DNA from 4 places in the Peribacillus sp. BM1 genome. Region 1 is predicted to be linked to each of the others. Evidence: a T-box and tRNA genes for the amino acid it is inferred to sense, from the RefSeq annotation. Region 1 holds a T-box; the other regions hold tRNA genes.
The links. The T-box of region 1 lies ahead of AC1MGI_RS19755 (valine--tRNA ligase). A T-box ahead of a tRNA ligase gene usually reads a tRNA of that ligase, here a tRNA-Val.

Region 1 (4,776 bases):
CAAGAGGAAGAGTTAATTGGCATAAAAGTATGTATTGTTCAGCAAGGAGAAACCCTAGATAGCTTGGCTGAACGCTATGAAGTCAGTGTACAGTCACTTCTAAATAGCAATGAACTAGAACCAAGCCAAGATATCTATGAAGGTCAAGTATTATACGTTCCTAAGGTGAGAGTTACTAAAAATTAATCAAGGGCAGAGCGGGTCATCCCCTCGCTCTGCCTCCTTATCAAGAAATTAATTGATGGAAGTGAATTCCATGGCGGATCATGAAAGAAGAAACAAGGATACTGAAGCGGTTCTCCGTAACTATGCGATAGAAACGTACCATATTGAATATATGGGCAATATTACAAAGCTATACAGTGATAAAGGAGTCTTTGCTCTTAAATCGATTGATCCTCATATTGGGATTGATTTTATCCGAAATATTCAACGCTTATATCAGCGTGGATATAATCGAATTGTCCCCATCTATCAAACGATGGACGGCCGTTATGCGGTGCTTCACAACAGTCGATTGTATTATTTGATGCCTTGGCTTTCTGACCAGGAAGATGGAGAACGCTCCGAACGGAATAAGCAAATGTTTCGCGAGCTTGCTCGGATACACGCATTGTCAGTCAGAGAGATTTCCGTTGATAAGGAAGAGCGTGAAGAACATTATCAAACGACCCTTGAAGAATGGAAGAAACAGTTGGAATTTCTCCGTGAATTTGTTGAAAGCTGTGAAAAGAAATGGTATATGTCGCCATTCGAGCTGATGTACTGTACGTACTATACTGACCTTTCACAGGCACTAGAATATTCAACGAAAAAACTAGAAGAATGGTATGAGAAAACAAAGGATCATGAAAAGATCCGGACAGTTGTGACACATGGAAAGGTTTCATTGAAACACTATGTATACGATGATCGCGGCTACGGCTACTTTATTAACTTCGAAAATTCAAAAACAGCACCACCACATTTTGATTTGCTTCCATACTTAGTGGAGGCTGCGAGAACCTATCCATTTCCATGTGATGACTGTGTCGATCTTCTCTACAACTATATGCGCTATTTCCCCCTGAAGTCAGAGGAAGTATTGTTATTTCAAAGCTATCTCGCTTATCCAGGATCATCCATTGCGGTGGTTAAAGGCTATTTTGAAAAAAAGGGACATCGAAGTGAGTTACAATATGTCAGTCATTTTCAACGGCAATATTGGTTATTGAAAAATATTGAATATATGGTGATGAAAATCGAGGAAAACGAAAGGGCAAAGAAAGCAGCTGCAGAGGCGCAACAACAGCAAGAACAAGAACAGAATGCAGAATAATCCGATGCGTATGCTAAAAGGAACGGTAGCATATCGCTTCGGATTATTTTTTGATTCCTCATATCCAATTTTGCCGAAAAGAAATCAACAGTACGACAACGATCGAAAGCAGCAAAATATCTAAAAATGTCGGAAACAAAAGAGTGCGAAATCCCTGAAAAATACAGATCGGTAACATAAACTGACTACAAACATTACGGATACCTTTCAGCCAGGGCGGCAGCGTATAGGGAGTATAACGTTGTCTCAAAATTGCCCAACTCCTCACTTTTAAGTGGTACGATATCATATGGTTAAAAGTGGAGTTACGTGAATAAAGTGAAACTTCCATCAGTGGGTTTTCTATCCCTGCTGATGGTTAGTTAAACCGGAATAGATGATCACATTTCCGGAAATACTGAATATGATAAGAAAAACTGTCACAGATGTAAGGGTAGATACCAAAACGTATTTAAAAACTTATAAATTCATATTTAATTAAAAAACTAAAGAAGATGATTGACGTTAGGTGTATTTCTTTTGTAAAATGAATCTTAATGAATAATTACATATCAACCGCTATGATTGGAAGTAGTATGATGAAAAACCGCTAAAAGAGAGGAAGCCATTTGCTGAAAGGTTTCTAAGTGTGTCCCATCAGAAGTCGTCCATGAGCAGTTTCCGTGAACAAAAGTAGTAGCGGAAGCCGGCGAAAAGCCGTTATCTAATCTTTAAGAGCCGAGAAAAGGATTGAACTCTTTTTTCGGAAAAAAGGTGGCACCGCGAACAACTTTCTTCGTCCTTTTGTGATGAAGGAAGTTTTTTTGTGTCTTTAACACATTTTTAAGGAGGAAATTCAGATGGAAGAATTAACGATGCCGACAAAGTATGATCCGCAGTCCATTGAAAAGGGCCGCTATAAATGGTGGTTAGATGGGCAGTATTTCAAAGCGGAAAGTGATGAAAAGAAAGAGCCATACACGATTGTAATTCCACCACCGAATGTTACGGGTAAATTGCATTTAGGTCATGCATGGGATACGACGCTTCAAGATATTATTACGCGAATGAAACGGATGCAGGGCTATGATGTGTTATGGCTTCCTGGAATGGACCACGCTGGAATCGCAACTCAAGCTAAGGTTGAGCAAAAGCTTCGTGCTGACGGAATTAGCCGTTATGATCTTGGCCGTGAGAAATTTGTTGAAGAGACATGGAGTTGGAAAGAAGAATATGCAGGCCATATCCGTGATCAATGGGCAAAGCTTGGTTTAGGTCTTGATTATAGCCGAGAACGATTTACATTAGACGAAGGACTTTCTAAAGCAGTGCGAGAAGTATTTGTAAAGCTATATAATAAAGGGTTGATTTATCGCGGCGAATATATTATTAACTGGGACCCTTCAACAAAAACAGCGTTATCTGATATCGAAGTAATTCATCAGGATGTTCAAGGTGCGTTTTATCATATGAATTATCCATTAGCTGATGGATCGGGTTCCATCGAAGTGGCGACAACTCGTCCTGAAACGATGCTAGGGGATACAGCAGTTGCTGTTCATCCAGAAGATGAACGTTACAAGCACCTAATTGGCAAGCATGTTATTTTGCCAATTGTCGGCCGAGAAATTCCAATTGTTGCAGATGATTATGTCGATAAGGATTTCGGTTCAGGTGCAGTGAAGATTACGCCAGCACATGATCCAAACGATTTTGAACTTGGCAACCGCCACAATCTTGAGCGCATTCTTGTCATGAACGAAGATGGCTCGATGAATGACAATGCAGGATCATACAAAGGACTCGACCGTTTTGAATGCCGAAAACAAATTGTCAAAGACTTACAAGAACAAGGCGTTCTGTTCAAAATTGAAGAACATATGCATTCTGTTGGTCACTCTGAGCGAAGTGGCGCTGTCGTTGAACCATATCTTTCTACGCAATGGTTCGTCAAAATGCAGCCATTAGCAGATGAAGCGATTAAACTTCAACAAGGATCAGACGAAGAAAAAGTTCACTTCGTACCGGATCGTTTTGAGAAAACCTATTTACGCTGGATGGAGAATATCCGTGATTGGTGTATTTCTCGTCAACTTTGGTGGGGTCATCGCATTCCGGCTTGGTATCATAAAGAAACAGGCGAAGTATATGTAGGTCAAGAAGAACCTAGTGACTCAGAAAACTGGGAACAAGATACAGATGTACTTGATACATGGTTCAGCTCGGCACTATGGCCATTTTCAACAATGGGCTGGCCGGATCGTGAAAGTGCCGATTTCAAACGCTACTATCCAACTGGTTCACTCGTTACGGGCTATGACATTATCTTCTTCTGGGTGTCTCGAATGATTTTCCAAGCGATTGAATTCACTGGCGAGCGTCCATTTAAAGATGTACTCATTCATGGACTCGTACGTGATGAACAAGGTCGCAAAATGAGCAAATCCCTTGGTAATGGTGTCGATCCAATGGATGTCATCGATCAATATGGTGCCGATTCATTACGTTACTTCTTATCAACAGGAAGTTCACCTGGCCAAGATCTTCGCTACAGCACAGAAAAAGTGGAAGCAGTATGGAATTTTGCTAATAAAATTTGGAATGCATCCCGTTTCGCATTGATGAATATGGATGGAATGAAATATGAAGAAATTGACTTAACTGGTGAAAAATCCGTTGCGGACAAATGGATCTTAACTCGTCTGAACGAAACGATTGAAACAGTTACGCGTCTAGCTGATAAATATGAATTCGGTGAAGTAGGCCGCGCTCTTTATAACTTTATCTGGGATGACTTCTGTGACTGGTATATTGAAATGGCGAAGCTACCATTATACGGTGAAAATGAAGCAGCGAAGAAAACGACTCGTTCAATTCTCGCTTATGTACTTGATAACACCATGCGTTTATTGCATCCATTCATGCCGTTTATTACCGAGGAAATATGGCAGAACTTGCCGCATAATGGCGAATCCATCACTGTTGTAGCATGGCCGGAGGTGCGTTCTGAACTTACGGACAGTGCAGCAGCTGAGGAAATGAAGTTGCTTGTTGAAATCATCCGTTCTGTACGTAATATTCGCAGTGAAGTAAATACACCACTTAGCAAGAAAATCAAGCTCATTCTGAAAGCGAAAGATGAAAGCATTGTAGCAACACTTCAAAATAACCGTGCCTACATTGAACGATTCTGTAATCCAGAGGAATTGACAATCGGTACAGTAGTAGATGAGCCAGGTCAAGCAATGACAGCTGTCGTTACAGGTGTGGAACTTATTCTACCACTTCAAGGCTTAATCAATATCGAAGACGAAATTAAACGTTTGGATAAAGAGCTGGAGAAACTGAATAAAGAAGTAGAACGTGTGCAAAAGAAACTAGGCAATGAAGGCTTCGTGAAAAAAGCCCCTGCACAAGTAATTGAGGAAGAAAAAGCGAAAGAAAAAGACTACGTCGAAAAACGTGACGCTGTTATTCAT
Region 2 (4,776 bases), 630 kb from region 1:
TGGTGGGCCTAAATGGACTCGAACCATCGACCTCACGCTTATCAGGCGTGCGCTCTAACCAGCTGAGCTATAGGCCCATTCTTTGGAGCGGGTGAAGAGAATCGAACTCTCATCATCAGCTTGGAAGGCTGAGGTTTTACCACTAAACTACACCCGCAAAATATGTCTCGCTTCGATACCGGTGGCCGGGGTCGAACCGGCACTCCTTACGGAACACGATTTTGAGTCGTGCGCGTCTGCCAATTCCGCCACACCGGCATGATTAAGGCAGCACCCGGATTTGAACCGGGGGTGAAGGTTTTGCAGACCTCTGCCTTACCACTTGGCTATGCTGCCATGACTGGGCTAGAAGGGTTCGAACCTTCGCATGACGGAATCAAAATCCGTTGCCTTACCGCTTGGCTATAGCCCAATAATATAAAATAAATGGGTTCACAACCTTCTTCGGAAGTTCCGAAGACCTCTATTCTATCTTTAAACTACACAATGGTGGAGGGGGGCAGATTCGAACTGCCGAACCCGAAGGAGCGGATTTACAGTCCGCCGCGTTTAGCCACTTCGCTACCCCTCCGTATTAAGCTAATGATGGCTCAGGACGGAATCGAACCGCCGACACAAGGATTTTCAGTCCTTTGCTCTACCGACTGAGCTACTGAGCCACACAATGTATATCAACAGTAGGTGACCCTACTAGAATAAAAATGGCGGTCCGGACGGGACTCGAACCCGCGACCTCCTGCGTGACAGGCAGGCATTCTAACCAACTGAACTACCGGACCAGATTGCGGGGACAGGATTTGAACCTGCGACCTTCGGGTTATGAGCCCGACGAGCTACCGAACTGCTCCACCCCGCGACGATATGAATTGTGTGATCTTTTTTTAAAAAATGGAGGAGGTAGAGGGATTCGAACCCCCGCGGGATTTGACTCCCCTGTCGGTTTTCAAGACCGATCCCTTCAGCCGGGCTTGGGTATACCTCCGAATAAATAGTGGTGGATCTTGTAGGACTCGAACCTACGACCAGACGGTTATGAGCCGTCTGCTCTAACCAGCTGAGCTAAAGATCCTTCATGATTTGGTAGCGGCAGAGGGGATCGAACCCCCGACCTCACGGGTATGAACCGTACGCTCTAGCCAGCTGAGCTACGCCGCCAAATAAATAAGCGTATACAATAATCATAATAATGGTGGAGCCTAGCGGGATCGAACCGCTGACCTCCTGCGTGCAAGGCAGGCGCTCTCCCAGCTGAGCTAAGGCCCCATAATTAAAATTGAAATGGTCGGGAAGACAGGATTCGAACCTGCGACCCCTTGGTCCCAAACCAAGTGCTCTACCAAGCTGAGCTACTTCCCGTATAGAAACAATGCGCCCGGCGGGAGTCGAACCTACAACCTTCTGATTCGTAGTCAGATGCTCTATCCAATTGAGCTACGGGCGCGTATAAATATTATGGTGCCGAGGACCGGAATCGAACCGGTACGGTAGTCACCTACCGCAGGATTTTAAGTCCTGTGCGTCTGCCAGTTCCGCCACCCCGGCACTTACGAAAAGTAGAGCGGAAGACGGGATTCGAACCCGCGACCCCAACCTTGGCAAGGTTGTATTCTACCACTGAACTACTTCCGCGTAATAATTAATGCGGGTGAAGGGACTTGAACCCCCACGCCTCGCGGCGCCAGATCCTAAGTCTGGTGCGTCTGCCAATTCCGCCACACCCGCGATAAATGGTGAGCCATGCAGGATTCGAACCTGCGACCCTCTGATTAAAAGTCAGATGCTCTACCAACTGAGCTAATGGCTCGAAAACAAAAAAAAACCTGGTGCCGGCAAGAGGACTTGAACCCCCAACCTACTGATTACAAGTCAGTTGCTCTACCAGTTGAGCTACACCGGCACTATAGGTAATGGTGGAGGATGACGGGATCGAACCGCCGACCCTCTGCTTGTAAGGCAGATGCTCTCCCAGCTGAGCTAATCCTCCAATATGGTGACCCCTACGGGATTCGAACCCGTGTTACCGCCGTGAAAGGGCGGTGTCTTAACCGCTTGACCAAGGGGCCGCATATAGTTATAGAAAGAATAATAGCCCCTAATTTAATTAGGGGCTTAGCCTGGCAACGTCCTACTCTCACAGGGGGAGACCCCCAACTACCATCGGCGCTGAAGAGCTTAACTTCCGTGTTCGGAATGGGAACGGGTGTGACCTCTTCGCCATCATTACCAGACTAAATTCAGTTAGAAGGTTTATTCCTTCAAAACTAGATAACAAACTTTAGAATCATCATTAAAATATATATTGGTTAAGTCCTCGATCGATTAGTATCAGTCAGCTCCACATGTCGCCACGCTTCCACCTCTGACCTATCAACCTGATCATCTTTCAGGGATCTTACTAGCTTACGCTATGGGAAATCTCATCTTGAGGGGGGCTTCATGCTTAGATGCTTTCAGCATTTATCCCGTCCGCACGTAGCTACCCAGCGATGCTCTTGGCAGAACAACTGGTACACCAGCGGTGCGTCCATCCCGGTCCTCTCGTACTAAGGACAGCTCCTCTCAAATTTCCTGCGCCCACGACGGATAGGGACCGAACTGTCTCACGACGTTCTGAACCCAGCTCGCGTACCGCTTTAATGGGCGAACAGCCCAACCCTTGGGACCGACTACAGCCCCAGGATGCGATGAGCCGACATCGAGGTGCCAAACCTCCCCGTCGATGTGGACTCTTGGGGGAGATAAGCCTGTTATCCCCGGGGTAGCTTTTATCCGTTGAGCGATGGCCCTTCCATGCGGAACCACCGGATCACTAAGCCCGACTTTCGTCCCTGCTCGACTTGTAGGTCTCGCAGTCAAGCTCCCTTGTGCCTTTACACTCTACGAATGATTTCCAACCATTCTGAGGGAACCTTTGGGCGCCTCCGTTACATTTTAGGAGGCGACCGCCCCAGTCAAACTGCCCGCCTGACACTGTCTCCCGCCCCGATAAGGGGCGCGGGTTAGAATTTCAATACAGCCAGGGTAGTATCCCACCGACGCCTCGACCGAAGCTAGCGCTCCGGCTTCACAGGCTCCTACCTATCCTGTACAAGCTGTACCAAAATTCAATATCAGGCTGCAGTAAAGCTCCACGGGGTCTTTCCGTCCTGTCGCGGGTAACCTGCATCTTCACAGGTACTATAATTTCACCGAGTCTCTCGTTGAGACAGTGCCCAGATCGTTACGCCTTTCGTGCGGGTCGGAACTTACCCGACAAGGAATTTCGCTACCTTAGGACCGTTATAGTTACGGCCGCCGTTTACTGGGGCTTCAATTCAAAGCTTCGCCTTGCGGCTAACCTCTCCTCTTAACCTTCCAGCACCGGGCAGGCGTCAGCCCCTATACTTCGCCTTGCGGCTTCGCAGAGACCTGTGTTTTTGCTAAACAGTCGCCTGGGCCTATTCACTGCGGCTTTTCCGGGCTATTCACCCTAAAAAGCACCCCTTCTCCCGAAGTTACGGGGTCATTTTGCCGAGTTCCTTAACGAGAGTTCTCTCGCACACCTTAGGATTCTCTCCTCGCCTACCTGTGTCGGTTTGCGGTACGGGCACCCTACATCTCACTAGAGGCTTTTCTTGGCAGCGTGGAATCAGGAACTTCGGTACTATATTTCCCTCGCCATCACAGCTCCGCCTTAATGGAAACGGGATTTTCCTCGTTTCCGGCCTAACTGCTTGGACGCGCATATCCAACAGCGCGCTTACCCTATCCTTCTGCGTCCCCCCATCGCTCAAACGATGTATAGGTGGTACAGGAATATCAACCTGTTGTCCATCGCCTACGCTTTTCAGCCTCGGCTTAGGTCCCGACTAACCCTGAGCGGACGAGCCTTCCTCAGGAAACCTTAGGCATTCGGTGGAAGGGATTCTCACCCTTCTTTCGCTACTCATACCGGCATTCTCACTTCTAAGCGCTCCACCAGTCCTTCCGGTCTAGCTTCAACGCCCTTAGAACGCTCTCCTACCACGGATACCATACGGTATCCATCCACAGCTTCGGTGTTACGTTTAGCCCCGGTACATTTTCGGCGCAGAGTCACTCGACCAGTGAGCTATTACGCACTCTTTAAATGATGGCTGCTTCTGAGCCAACATCCTGGTTGTCTAAGCAACTCCACATCCTTTTCCACTTAACGTAAACTTGGGGACCTTAGCTGGTGGTCTGGGCTGTTTCCCTCTTGACTACGGATCTTATCACTCGCAGTCTGACTCCCGAGAATAAGTATTTGGCATTCGGAGTTTGACTGAATTCGGTAACCCGTTGGGGGCCCCTAGTCCAATCAGTGCTCTACCTCCAATACTCTCATCTCGAGGCTAGCCCTAAAGCTATTTCGGAGAGAACCAGCTATCTCCAGGTTCGATTGGAATTTCTCCGCTACCCACACCTCATCCCCGCACTTTTCAACGTACGTGGGTTCGGGCCTCCATTCAGTGTTACCTGAACTTCACCCTGGACATGGGTAGATCACCTGGTTTCGGGTCTACGACCTCATACTCATGCGCCCTATTCAGACTCGCTTTCGCTGCGGCTCCGTCTTATCAACTTAACCTTGCATGAAATCGTAACTCGCCGGTTCATTCTACAAAAGGCACGCTATCACCCATTAACGGGCTCTAACTACTTGTAGGCACACGGTTTCAGGATCTATTTCACTCCCCTTCCGGGGTGCTTTTCACCTTTCCCTCACGGTACTGGTTCACTATCGGTCACTAGGTAGTATTTAGCCTTGGGAGATGG
Region 3 (4,776 bases), on a different replicon from region 1:
ATGCAAGGTTAAGTTGATAAGACGGAGCCGCAGCGAAAGCGAGTCTGAATAGGGCGCATGAGTATGAGGTCGTAGACCCGAAACCAGGTGATCTACCCATGTCCAGGGTGAAGTTCAGGTAACACTGAATGGAGGCCCGAACCCACGTACGTTGAAAAGTGCGGGGATGAGGTGTGGGTAGCGGAGAAATTCCAATCGAACCTGGAGATAGCTGGTTCTCTCCGAAATAGCTTTAGGGCTAGCCTCGAGATGAGAGTATTGGAGGTAGAGCACTGATTGGACTAGGGGCCCCCAACGGGTTACCGAATTCAGTCAAACTCCGAATGCCAAATACTTATTCTCGGGAGTCAGACTGCGAGTGATAAGATCCGTAGTCAAGAGGGAAACAGCCCAGACCACCAGCTAAGGTCCCCAAGTTTACGTTAAGTGGAAAAGGATGTGGAGTTGCTTAGACAACCAGGATGTTGGCTCAGAAGCAGCCATCATTTAAAGAGTGCGTAATAGCTCACTGGTCGAGTGACTCTGCGCCGAAAATGTACCGGGGCTAAACGTAACACCGAAGCTGTGGATGGATACCGTATGGTATCCGTGGTAGGAGAGCGTTCTAAGGGCGTTGAAGCTAGACCGGAAGGACTGGTGGAGCGCTTAGAAGTGAGAATGCCGGTATGAGTAGCGAAAGAAGGGTGAGAATCCCTTCCACCGAATGCCTAAGGTTTCCTGAGGAAGGCTCGTCCGCTCAGGGTTAGTCGGGACCTAAGCCGAGGCTGAAAAGCGTAGGCGATGGACAACAGGTTGATATTCCTGTACCACCTATACATCGTTTGAGCGATGGGGGGACGCAGAAGGATAGGGTAAGCGCGCTGTTGGATATGCGCGTCCAAGCAGTTAGGCCGGAAACGAGGAAAATCCCGTTTCCATTAAGGCGGAGCTGTGATGGCGAGGGAAATATAGTACCGAAGTTCCTGATTCCACGCTGCCAAGAAAAGCCTCTAGTGAGATGTAGGGTGCCCGTACCGCAAACCGACACAGGTAGGCGAGGAGAGAATCCTAAGGTGTGCGAGAGAACTCTCGTTAAGGAACTCGGCAAAATGACCCCGTAACTTCGGGAGAAGGGGTGCTTTTTAGGGTGAATAGCCCGGAAAAGCCGCAGTGAATAGGCCCAGGCGACTGTTTAGCAAAAACACAGGTCTCTGCGAAGCCGCAAGGCGAAGTATAGGGGCTGACGCCTGCCCGGTGCTGGAAGGTTAAGAGGAGAGGTTAGCCGCAAGGCGAAGCTTTGAATTGAAGCCCCAGTAAACGGCGGCCGTAACTATAACGGTCCTAAGGTAGCGAAATTCCTTGTCGGGTAAGTTCCGACCCGCACGAAAGGCGTAACGATCTGGGCACTGTCTCAACGAGAGACTCGGTGAAATTATAGTACCTGTGAAGATGCAGGTTACCCGCGACAGGACGGAAAGACCCCGTGGAGCTTTACTGCAGCCTGATATTGAATTTTGGTACAGCTTGTACAGGATAGGTAGGAGCCTGTGAAGCCGGAGCGCTAGCTTCGGTCGAGGCGTCGGTGGGATACTACCCTGGCTGTATTGAAATTCTAACCCGCGCCCCTTATCGGGGCGGGAGACAGTGTCAGGCGGGCAGTTTGACTGGGGCGGTCGCCTCCTAAAATGTAACGGAGGCGCCCAAAGGTTCCCTCAGAATGGTTGGAAATCATTCGTAGAGTGTAAAGGCACAAGGGAGCTTGACTGCGAGACCTACAAGTCGAGCAGGGACGAAAGTCGGGCTTAGTGATCCGGTGGTTCCGCATGGAAGGGCCATCGCTCAACGGATAAAAGCTACCCCGGGGATAACAGGCTTATCTCCCCCAAGAGTCCACATCGACGGGGAGGTTTGGCACCTCGATGTCGGCTCATCGCATCCTGGGGCTGTAGTCGGTCCCAAGGGTTGGGCTGTTCGCCCATTAAAGCGGTACGCGAGCTGGGTTCAGAACGTCGTGAGACAGTTCGGTCCCTATCCGTCGTGGGCGCAGGAAATTTGAGAGGAGCTGTCCTTAGTACGAGAGGACCGGGATGGACGCACCGCTGGTGTACCAGTTGTTCTGCCAAGAGCATCGCTGGGTAGCTACGTGCGGACGGGATAAATGCTGAAAGCATCTAAGCATGAAGCCCCCCTCAAGATGAGATTTCCCATAGCGTAAGCTAGTAAGATCCCTGAAAGATGATCAGGTTGATAGGTCAGAGGTGGAAGCGTGGCGACATGTGGAGCTGACTGATACTAATCGATCGAGGACTTAACCAATATATATTTTAATGATGATTCTAAAGTTTGTTATCTAGTTTTGAAGGAATAAACCTTCTAACTGAATTTAGTCTGGTAATGATGGCGAAGAGGTCACACCCGTTCCCATTCCGAACACGGAAGTTAAGCTCTTCAGCGCCGATGGTAGTTGGGGGTCTCCCCCTGTGAGAGTAGGACGTTGCCAGGCTAAGCCCCTAATTAAATTAGGGGCTATTATTCTTTCTATAACTATATGCGGCCCCTTGGTCAAGCGGTTAAGACACCGCCCTTTCACGGCGGTAACACGGGTTCGAATCCCGTAGGGGTCACCATATTGGAGGATTAGCTCAGCTGGGAGAGCATCTGCCTTACAAGCAGAGGGTCGGCGGTTCGATCCCGTCATCCTCCACCATTACCTATAGTGCCGGTGTAGCTCAACTGGTAGAGCAACTGACTTGTAATCAGTAGGTTGGGGGTTCAAGTCCTCTTGCCGGCACCAGGTTTTTTTTTGTTTTCGAGCCATTAGCTCAGTTGGTAGAGCATCTGACTTTTAATCAGAGGGTCGCAGGTTCGAATCCTGCATGGCTCACCATTTATCGCGGGTGTGGCGGAATTGGCAGACGCACCAGACTTAGGATCTGGCGCCGCGAGGCGTGGGGGTTCAAGTCCCTTCACCCGCATTAATTATTACGCGGAAGTAGTTCAGTGGTAGAATACAACCTTGCCAAGGTTGGGGTCGCGGGTTCGAATCCCGTCTTCCGCTCTACTTTTCGTAAGTGCCGGGGTGGCGGAACTGGCAGACGCACAGGACTTAAAATCCTGCGGTAGGTGACTACCGTACCGGTTCGATTCCGGTCCTCGGCACCATAATATTTATACGCGCCCGTAGCTCAATTGGATAGAGCATCTGACTACGAATCAGAAGGTTGTAGGTTCGACTCCCGCCGGGCGCATTGTTTCTATACGGGAAGTAGCTCAGCTTGGTAGAGCACTTGGTTTGGGACCAAGGGGTCGCAGGTTCGAATCCTGTCTTCCCGACCATTTCAATTTTAATTATGGGGCCTTAGCTCAGCTGGGAGAGCGCCTGCCTTGCACGCAGGAGGTCAGCGGTTCGATCCCGCTAGGCTCCACCATTATTATGATTATTGTATACGCTTATTTATTTGGCGGCGTAGCTCAGCTGGCTAGAGCGTACGGTTCATACCCGTGAGGTCGGGGGTTCGATCCCCTCTGCCGCTACCAAATCATGAAGGATCTTTAGCTCAGCTGGTTAGAGCAGACGGCTCATAACCGTCTGGTCGTAGGTTCGAGTCCTACAAGATCCACCACTATTTATTCGGAGGTATACCCAAGCCCGGCTGAAGGGATCGGTCTTGAAAACCGACAGGGGAGTCAAATCCCGCGGGGGTTCGAATCCCTCTACCTCCTCCATTTTTTAAAAAAAGATCACACAATTCATATCGTCGCGGGGTGGAGCAGTTCGGTAGCTCGTCGGGCTCATAACCCGAAGGTCGCAGGTTCAAATCCTGTCCCCGCAATCTGGTCCGGTAGTTCAGTTGGTTAGAATGCCTGCCTGTCACGCAGGAGGTCGCGGGTTCGAGTCCCGTCCGGACCGCCATTTTTATTCTAGTAGGGTCACCTACTGTTGATATACATTGTGTGGCTCAGTAGCTCAGTCGGTAGAGCAAAGGACTGAAAATCCTTGTGTCGGCGGTTCGATTCCGTCCTGAGCCATCATTAGCTTAATACGGAGGGGTAGCGAAGTGGCTAAACGCGGCGGACTGTAAATCCGCTCCTTCGGGTTCGGCAGTTCGAATCTGCCCCCCTCCACCATTGTGTAGTTTAAAGATAGAATAGAGGTCTTCGGAACTTCCGAAGAAGGTTGTGAACCCATTTATTTTATATTATTGGGCTATAGCCAAGCGGTAAGGCAACGGATTTTGATTCCGTCATGCGAAGGTTCGAACCCTTCTAGCCCAGTCATGGCAGCATAGCCAAGTGGTAAGGCAGAGGTCTGCAAAACCTTCACCCCCGGTTCAAATCCGGGTGCTGCCTTAATCATGCCGGTGTGGCGGAATTGGCAGACGCGCACGACTCAAAATCGTGTTCCGTAAGGAGTGCCGGTTCGACCCCGGCCACCGGTATCGAAGCGAGACATATTTTGCGGGTGTAGTTTAGTGGTAAAACCTCAGCCTTCCAAGCTGATGATGAGAGTTCGATTCTCTTCACCCGCTCCAAAGAATGGGCCTATAGCTCAGCTGGTTAGAGCGCACGCCTGATAAGCGTGAGGTCGATGGTTCGAGTCCATTTAGGCCCACCATAATCCTATATTTTTTGTTCCGCAGTAGCTCAGTGGTAGAGCATTCGGCTGTTAACCGAACGGTCGTAGGTTCGAGTCCTACCTGCGGAGCCATTTTTTTTATATGGGGAAGTACTCAAGAGGCTGAAGAGGCGCCCCTGCTAAGGGTGTAGGTCGGGTAACCGGCGCGAGGGTTCAAATCC
Region 4 (4,776 bases), 1.1 Mb from region 1:
CTGGTCGAGTGACTCTGCGCCGAAAATGTACCGGGGCTAAACGTAACACCGAAGCTGTGGATGGATACCGTATGGTATCCGTGGTAGGAGAGCGTTCTAAGGGCGTTGAAGCTAGACCGGAAGGACTGGTGGAGCGCTTAGAAGTGAGAATGCCGGTATGAGTAGCGAAAGAAGGGTGAGAATCCCTTCCACCGAATGCCTAAGGTTTCCTGAGGAAGGCTCGTCCGCTCAGGGTTAGTCGGGACCTAAGCCGAGGCTGAAAAGCGTAGGCGATGGACAACAGGTTGATATTCCTGTACCACCTATACATCGTTTGAGCGATGGGGGGACGCAGAAGGATAGGGTAAGCGCGCTGTTGGATATGCGCGTCCAAGCAGTTAGGCCGGAAACGAGGAAAATCCCGTTTCCATTAAGGCGGAGCTGTGATGGCGAGGGAAATATAGTACCGAAGTTCCTGATTCCACGCTGCCAAGAAAAGCCTCTAGTGAGATGTAGGGTGCCCGTACCGCAAACCGACACAGGTAGGCGAGGAGAGAATCCTAAGGTGTGCGAGAGAACTCTCGTTAAGGAACTCGGCAAAATGACCCCGTAACTTCGGGAGAAGGGGTGCTTTTTAGGGTGAATAGCCCGGAAAAGCCGCAGTGAATAGGCCCAGGCGACTGTTTAGCAAAAACACAGGTCTCTGCGAAGCCGCAAGGCGAAGTATAGGGGCTGACGCCTGCCCGGTGCTGGAAGGTTAAGAGGAGAGGTTAGCCGCAAGGCGAAGCTTTGAATTGAAGCCCCAGTAAACGGCGGCCGTAACTATAACGGTCCTAAGGTAGCGAAATTCCTTGTCGGGTAAGTTCCGACCCGCACGAAAGGCGTAACGATCTGGGCACTGTCTCAACGAGAGACTCGGTGAAATTATAGTACCTGTGAAGATGCAGGTTACCCGCGACAGGACGGAAAGACCCCGTGGAGCTTTACTGCAGCCTGATATTGAATTTTGGTACAGCTTGTACAGGATAGGTAGGAGCCTGTGAAGCCGGAGCGCTAGCTTCGGTCGAGGCGTCGGTGGGATACTACCCTGGCTGTATTGAAATTCTAACCCGCGCCCCTTATCGGGGCGGGAGACAGTGTCAGGCGGGCAGTTTGACTGGGGCGGTCGCCTCCTAAAATGTAACGGAGGCGCCCAAAGGTTCCCTCAGAATGGTTGGAAATCATTCGTAGAGTGTAAAGGCACAAGGGAGCTTGACTGCGAGACCTACAAGTCGAGCAGGGACGAAAGTCGGGCTTAGTGATCCGGTGGTTCCGCATGGAAGGGCCATCGCTCAACGGATAAAAGCTACCCCGGGGATAACAGGCTTATCTCCCCCAAGAGTCCACATCGACGGGGAGGTTTGGCACCTCGATGTCGGCTCATCGCATCCTGGGGCTGTAGTCGGTCCCAAGGGTTGGGCTGTTCGCCCATTAAAGCGGTACGCGAGCTGGGTTCAGAACGTCGTGAGACAGTTCGGTCCCTATCCGTCGTGGGCGCAGGAAATTTGAGAGGAGCTGTCCTTAGTACGAGAGGACCGGGATGGACGCACCGCTGGTGTACCAGTTGTTCTGCCAAGAGCATCGCTGGGTAGCTACGTGCGGACGGGATAAATGCTGAAAGCATCTAAGCATGAAGCCCCCCTCAAGATGAGATTTCCCATAGCGTAAGCTAGTAAGATCCCTGAAAGATGATCAGGTTGATAGGTCAGAGGTGGAAGCGTGGCGACATGTGGAGCTGACTGATACTAATCGATCGAGGACTTAACCAATATATATTTTAATGATGATTCTAAAGTTTGTTATCTAGTTTTGAAGGAATAAACCTTCTAACTGAATTTAGTCTGGTAATGATGGCGAAGAGGTCACACCCGTTCCCATTCCGAACACGGAAGTTAAGCTCTTCAGCGCCGATGGTAGTTGGGGGTCTCCCCCTGTGAGAGTAGGACGTTGCCAGGCTAAGCCCCTAATTAAATTAGGGGCTATTATTTTGTACATAACTATATGCGGCCCCTTGGTCAAGCGGTTAAGACACCGCCCTTTCACGGCGGTAACACGGGTTCGAATCCCGTAGGGGTCACCATATTGGAGGATTAGCTCAGCTGGGAGAGCATCTGCCTTACAAGCAGAGGGTCGGCGGTTCGATCCCGTCATCCTCCACCATTACCTATAGTGCCGGTGTAGCTCAACTGGTAGAGCAACTGACTTGTAATCAGTAGGTTGGGGGTTCAAGTCCTCTTGCCGGCACCACTTTCAAATTTGTATGAGCCATTAGCTCAGTTGGTAGAGCATCTGACTTTTAATCAGAGGGTCGCAGGTTCGAATCCTGCATGGCTCACTATTAGTTTAGCAGGCGCGACGGAATTGGCAGATTCCATTTTGTAATTCCCCGTAGCTCAATTGGATAGAGCTTCTGACTAACAGATTCAGAAGGTTATGGTTCGACTCCTTTTAGGTACGCCTTGATACGGGAAGTAGCTCAGCTTGGTAGAGCACTTGGTTTGGGACCAAGGGGTCGCAGGTTCGAATCCTGTCTTCCCGACCATCTATGTGTCTAAATATTTATTATGGGGCCTTAGCTCAGCTGGGAGAGCGCCTGCCTTGCACGCAGGAGGTCAGCGGTTCGATCCCGCTAGGCTCCACCATTATTATAATTATCGTGTACGTTTCATTATTTGGCGGCGTAGCTCAGCTGGCTAGAGCGTACGGTTCATACCCGTGAGGTCGGGGGTTCGATCCCCTCTGCCGCTATAAAATTATGAGCATTTTCCAGATAAATTCTTAATTATTACGGAGGTATACCCAAGTTCGGCTGAAGGGATCGGTCTTGAAAACCGACAGGGGGGTCAAACCCCGCGGGGGTTCGAATCCCTCTACCTCCTCCATTTTTTTAAAAGGTCACACAATTTATATCGTCGCGGGGTGGAGCAGTCCGGTAGCTCGTCGGGCTCATAACCCGAAGGTCGCAGGTTCAAATCCTGTCCCCGCAATCTGGTCCGGTAGTTCAGTTGGTTAGAATGCCTGCCTGTCACGCAGGAGGTCGCGGGTTCGAGTCCCGTCCGGACCGCCATTTTTATTCAGTAGATAAACTTACTGTTGATATAATTTGTTTGGCTCAGTAGCTCAGTCGGTAGAGCAAAGGACTGAAAATCCTTGTGTCGGCGGTTCGATTCCGTCCTGAGCCATCATTAGCTTAATACGGAGGGGTAGCGAAGTGGCTAAACGCGGCGGACTGTAAATCCGCTCCTTCGGGTTCGGCAGTTCGAATCTGCCCCCCTCCACCATTCATTATAGGGGTATAGTTTAAAGGTAGAACAAAGGTCTCCAAAACCTTCGGTGTGGGTTCAATTCCTACTACCCCTGCCAACTCAAAATTCATCTTACATTATGGCGGTTGTGGCGAAGTGGTTAACGCACCTGATTGTGGTTCAGGCATTCGTGGGTTCGATTCCCATCAGTCGCCCCATTTATTTTATCTTATTGGGCTATAGCCAAGCGGTAAGGCAACGGATTTTGATTCCGTCATGCGAAGGTTCGAATCCTTCTAGCCCAGCCATTTTATATATGCGGGTGTAGTTTAGTGGTAAAACCTCAGCCTTCCAAGCTGATGATGAGAGTTCGATTCTCTTCACCCGCTCCAAAATGGGCCTATAGCTCAGCTGGTTAGAGCGCACGCCTGATAAGCGTGAGGTCGATGGTTCGAGTCCATTTAGGCCCACCATAATCCTATATTTTTTGTTCCGCAGTAGCTCAGTGGTAGAGCATTCGGCTGTTAACCGAACGGTCGTAGGTTCGAGTCCTACCTGCGGAGCCATCTTTTTATATGAGGAAGTACTCAAGAGACGCCCCTACTATGGATGTAGGTCCGGATAATCGGCGTGAGGATTCAAATCCTCTAAGATGCGTAAAAACTAATCTTACTTGGGTTAGTTTTTTTGTTTTATTCATTCAGCAAGTGCTACAATTTACGTCAAAAAATTTTACAGAACTTAGAAAGCCTCTTTTTAACATAAGCCTCCCGTATTTGGCATCAGGTACGATCTATGTAGCCCCACACTCCAGCTTCCTAATTCACTTTATAACTATATCCATTGAGATTACTGAAGTATTTCTTAAATAGTTTTTTTGCAGATTTTTGCTGAAACTACTGTATCACGTATAACATGTTAGGAGTATATAAAAACAGAGCAATATTTTTTATTTCGTCCCCATTCAGTTAAAATAGAGGTAGAATAATTGAATCCTTTTCCAATAAAAAAGGGGCTGCCCATAATAAAAGAGTCAGATCCTATATCTACTTCAAACCGACCCCATTTTCTAAAAGTGGGCTTATAATGAGTGAATTCTTATTCAATGAAAAAACCGCCAATCCCTTGATATGTATGGGGCTGACGTTTTTTTTTATTTTTAGCGTCCCAGATCGGAGTCGAACTTACGACCTACAGATTAGGAGGCACTGTTAAATTTCAGTTTCTTTTACAATAGGATTGAACTGTTTATAAATCCTACTATAACGGAAATTTCCATGCTTTTACCGTATACCAAGCGTAAATACTAAATAAAAGTGTCTGACGCCTCCGAAGCAATGTTTCCGATTTTTATTATACAAGCTTTACTAGTTTGTTTTCAACATACTTACGATTTTCTGCCGCTCGAGCCCCGCCTGAAATCCTTACTGAATATTTATCAAAAGGTTCAAAAATTAAATACGAAGTTTTCGATCGTATATATTTACTGAATGAATCATGTTTTAGTTATTAT

Region 2: it has a tRNA-Val gene. The T-box ahead of AC1MGI_RS19755 (valine--tRNA ligase) is inferred to sense a tRNA for this amino acid. The anticodon was not compared.
Region 3: it has a tRNA-Val gene. The T-box ahead of AC1MGI_RS19755 (valine--tRNA ligase) is inferred to sense a tRNA for this amino acid. The anticodon was not compared.
Region 4: it has a tRNA-Val gene. The T-box ahead of AC1MGI_RS19755 (valine--tRNA ligase) is inferred to sense a tRNA for this amino acid. The anticodon was not compared.

What each region holds. Positions count from the first base shown of each region.
Region 1 is NZ_CM155259.1:4,131,195-4,135,970, reverse strand. Features, by position in the region: gene AC1MGI_RS19765 (LysM peptidoglycan-binding domain-containing protein) at 1-186, shown strand, start outside; gene ysxE (spore coat protein YsxE) at 257-1,318, shown strand; T-box leader at 1,870-2,104, shown strand; gene AC1MGI_RS19755 (valine--tRNA ligase) at 2,158-4,776, shown strand, end outside.
Region 2 is NZ_CM155259.1:359,615-364,390, forward strand. Features, by position in the region: tRNA gene AC1MGI_RS01750 (tRNA-Ile) at 1-77, opposite strand; tRNA gene AC1MGI_RS01755 (tRNA-Gly) at 84-157, opposite strand; tRNA gene AC1MGI_RS01760 (tRNA-Leu) at 177-258, opposite strand; tRNA gene AC1MGI_RS01765 (tRNA-Cys) at 266-336, opposite strand; tRNA gene AC1MGI_RS01770 (tRNA-Gln) at 341-412, opposite strand; tRNA gene AC1MGI_RS01775 (tRNA-Tyr) at 488-571, opposite strand; tRNA gene AC1MGI_RS01780 (tRNA-Phe) at 587-659, opposite strand; tRNA gene AC1MGI_RS01785 (tRNA-Asp) at 703-779, opposite strand; tRNA gene AC1MGI_RS01790 (tRNA-Met) at 783-856, opposite strand; tRNA gene AC1MGI_RS01795 (tRNA-Ser) at 890-982, opposite strand; tRNA gene AC1MGI_RS01800 (tRNA-Ile) at 993-1,069, opposite strand; tRNA gene AC1MGI_RS01805 (tRNA-Met) at 1,079-1,155, opposite strand; tRNA gene AC1MGI_RS01810 (tRNA-Ala) at 1,188-1,263, opposite strand; tRNA gene AC1MGI_RS01815 (tRNA-Pro) at 1,280-1,356, opposite strand; tRNA gene AC1MGI_RS01820 (tRNA-Arg) at 1,368-1,441, opposite strand; tRNA gene AC1MGI_RS01825 (tRNA-Leu) at 1,454-1,542, opposite strand; tRNA gene AC1MGI_RS01830 (tRNA-Gly) at 1,558-1,629, opposite strand; tRNA gene AC1MGI_RS01835 (tRNA-Leu) at 1,641-1,722, opposite strand; tRNA gene AC1MGI_RS01840 (tRNA-Lys) at 1,729-1,804, opposite strand; tRNA gene AC1MGI_RS01845 (tRNA-Thr) at 1,822-1,897, opposite strand; tRNA gene AC1MGI_RS01850 (tRNA-Val) at 1,909-1,984, opposite strand; tRNA gene AC1MGI_RS01855 (tRNA-Glu) at 1,989-2,063, opposite strand; rRNA gene rrf (5S ribosomal RNA) at 2,113-2,228, opposite strand; rRNA gene AC1MGI_RS01865 (23S ribosomal RNA) at 2,300-4,776, opposite strand, start outside.
Region 3 is NZ_JBWXPJ010000005.1:1,573-6,348, forward strand. Features, by position in the region: rRNA gene AC1MGI_RS22295 (23S ribosomal RNA) at 1-2,295, shown strand, start outside; rRNA gene rrf (5S ribosomal RNA) at 2,367-2,482, shown strand; tRNA gene AC1MGI_RS22305 (tRNA-Glu) at 2,532-2,606, shown strand; tRNA gene AC1MGI_RS22310 (tRNA-Val) at 2,611-2,686, shown strand; tRNA gene AC1MGI_RS22315 (tRNA-Thr) at 2,698-2,773, shown strand; tRNA gene AC1MGI_RS22320 (tRNA-Lys) at 2,791-2,866, shown strand; tRNA gene AC1MGI_RS22325 (tRNA-Leu) at 2,873-2,954, shown strand; tRNA gene AC1MGI_RS22330 (tRNA-Gly) at 2,966-3,037, shown strand; tRNA gene AC1MGI_RS22335 (tRNA-Leu) at 3,053-3,141, shown strand; tRNA gene AC1MGI_RS22340 (tRNA-Arg) at 3,154-3,227, shown strand; tRNA gene AC1MGI_RS22345 (tRNA-Pro) at 3,239-3,315, shown strand; tRNA gene AC1MGI_RS22350 (tRNA-Ala) at 3,332-3,407, shown strand; tRNA gene AC1MGI_RS22355 (tRNA-Met) at 3,440-3,516, shown strand; tRNA gene AC1MGI_RS22360 (tRNA-Ile) at 3,526-3,602, shown strand; tRNA gene AC1MGI_RS22365 (tRNA-Ser) at 3,613-3,705, shown strand; tRNA gene AC1MGI_RS22370 (tRNA-Met) at 3,739-3,812, shown strand; tRNA gene AC1MGI_RS22375 (tRNA-Asp) at 3,816-3,892, shown strand; tRNA gene AC1MGI_RS22380 (tRNA-Phe) at 3,936-4,008, shown strand; tRNA gene AC1MGI_RS22385 (tRNA-Tyr) at 4,024-4,107, shown strand; tRNA gene AC1MGI_RS22390 (tRNA-Gln) at 4,183-4,254, shown strand; tRNA gene AC1MGI_RS22395 (tRNA-Cys) at 4,259-4,329, shown strand; tRNA gene AC1MGI_RS22400 (tRNA-Leu) at 4,337-4,418, shown strand; tRNA gene AC1MGI_RS22405 (tRNA-Gly) at 4,438-4,511, shown strand; tRNA gene AC1MGI_RS22410 (tRNA-Ile) at 4,518-4,594, shown strand; tRNA gene AC1MGI_RS22415 (tRNA-Asn) at 4,613-4,687, shown strand; tRNA gene AC1MGI_RS22420 (tRNA-Ser) at 4,700-4,776, shown strand, end outside.
Region 4 is NZ_CM155259.1:879,689-884,464, reverse strand. Features, by position in the region: rRNA gene AC1MGI_RS04300 (23S ribosomal RNA) at 1-1,787, shown strand, start outside; rRNA gene rrf (5S ribosomal RNA) at 1,859-1,974, shown strand; tRNA gene AC1MGI_RS04290 (tRNA-Glu) at 2,024-2,098, shown strand; tRNA gene AC1MGI_RS04285 (tRNA-Val) at 2,103-2,178, shown strand; tRNA gene AC1MGI_RS04280 (tRNA-Thr) at 2,190-2,265, shown strand; tRNA gene AC1MGI_RS04275 (tRNA-Lys) at 2,281-2,353, shown strand; tRNA gene AC1MGI_RS04270 (tRNA-Pro) at 2,484-2,560, shown strand; tRNA gene AC1MGI_RS04265 (tRNA-Ala) at 2,585-2,660, shown strand; tRNA gene AC1MGI_RS04260 (tRNA-Met) at 2,693-2,766, shown strand; tRNA gene AC1MGI_RS04255 (tRNA-Ser) at 2,808-2,900, shown strand; tRNA gene AC1MGI_RS04250 (tRNA-Met) at 2,932-3,005, shown strand; tRNA gene AC1MGI_RS04245 (tRNA-Asp) at 3,009-3,085, shown strand; tRNA gene AC1MGI_RS04240 (tRNA-Phe) at 3,128-3,200, shown strand; tRNA gene AC1MGI_RS04235 (tRNA-Tyr) at 3,216-3,299, shown strand; tRNA gene AC1MGI_RS04230 (tRNA-Trp) at 3,308-3,381, shown strand; tRNA gene AC1MGI_RS04225 (tRNA-His) at 3,406-3,481, shown strand; tRNA gene AC1MGI_RS04220 (tRNA-Gln) at 3,497-3,571, shown strand; tRNA gene AC1MGI_RS04215 (tRNA-Gly) at 3,582-3,655, shown strand; tRNA gene AC1MGI_RS04210 (tRNA-Ile) at 3,660-3,736, shown strand; tRNA gene AC1MGI_RS04205 (tRNA-Asn) at 3,755-3,829, shown strand; gene AC1MGI_RS04200 (helix-turn-helix domain-containing protein) at 4,766-4,776, opposite strand, start outside.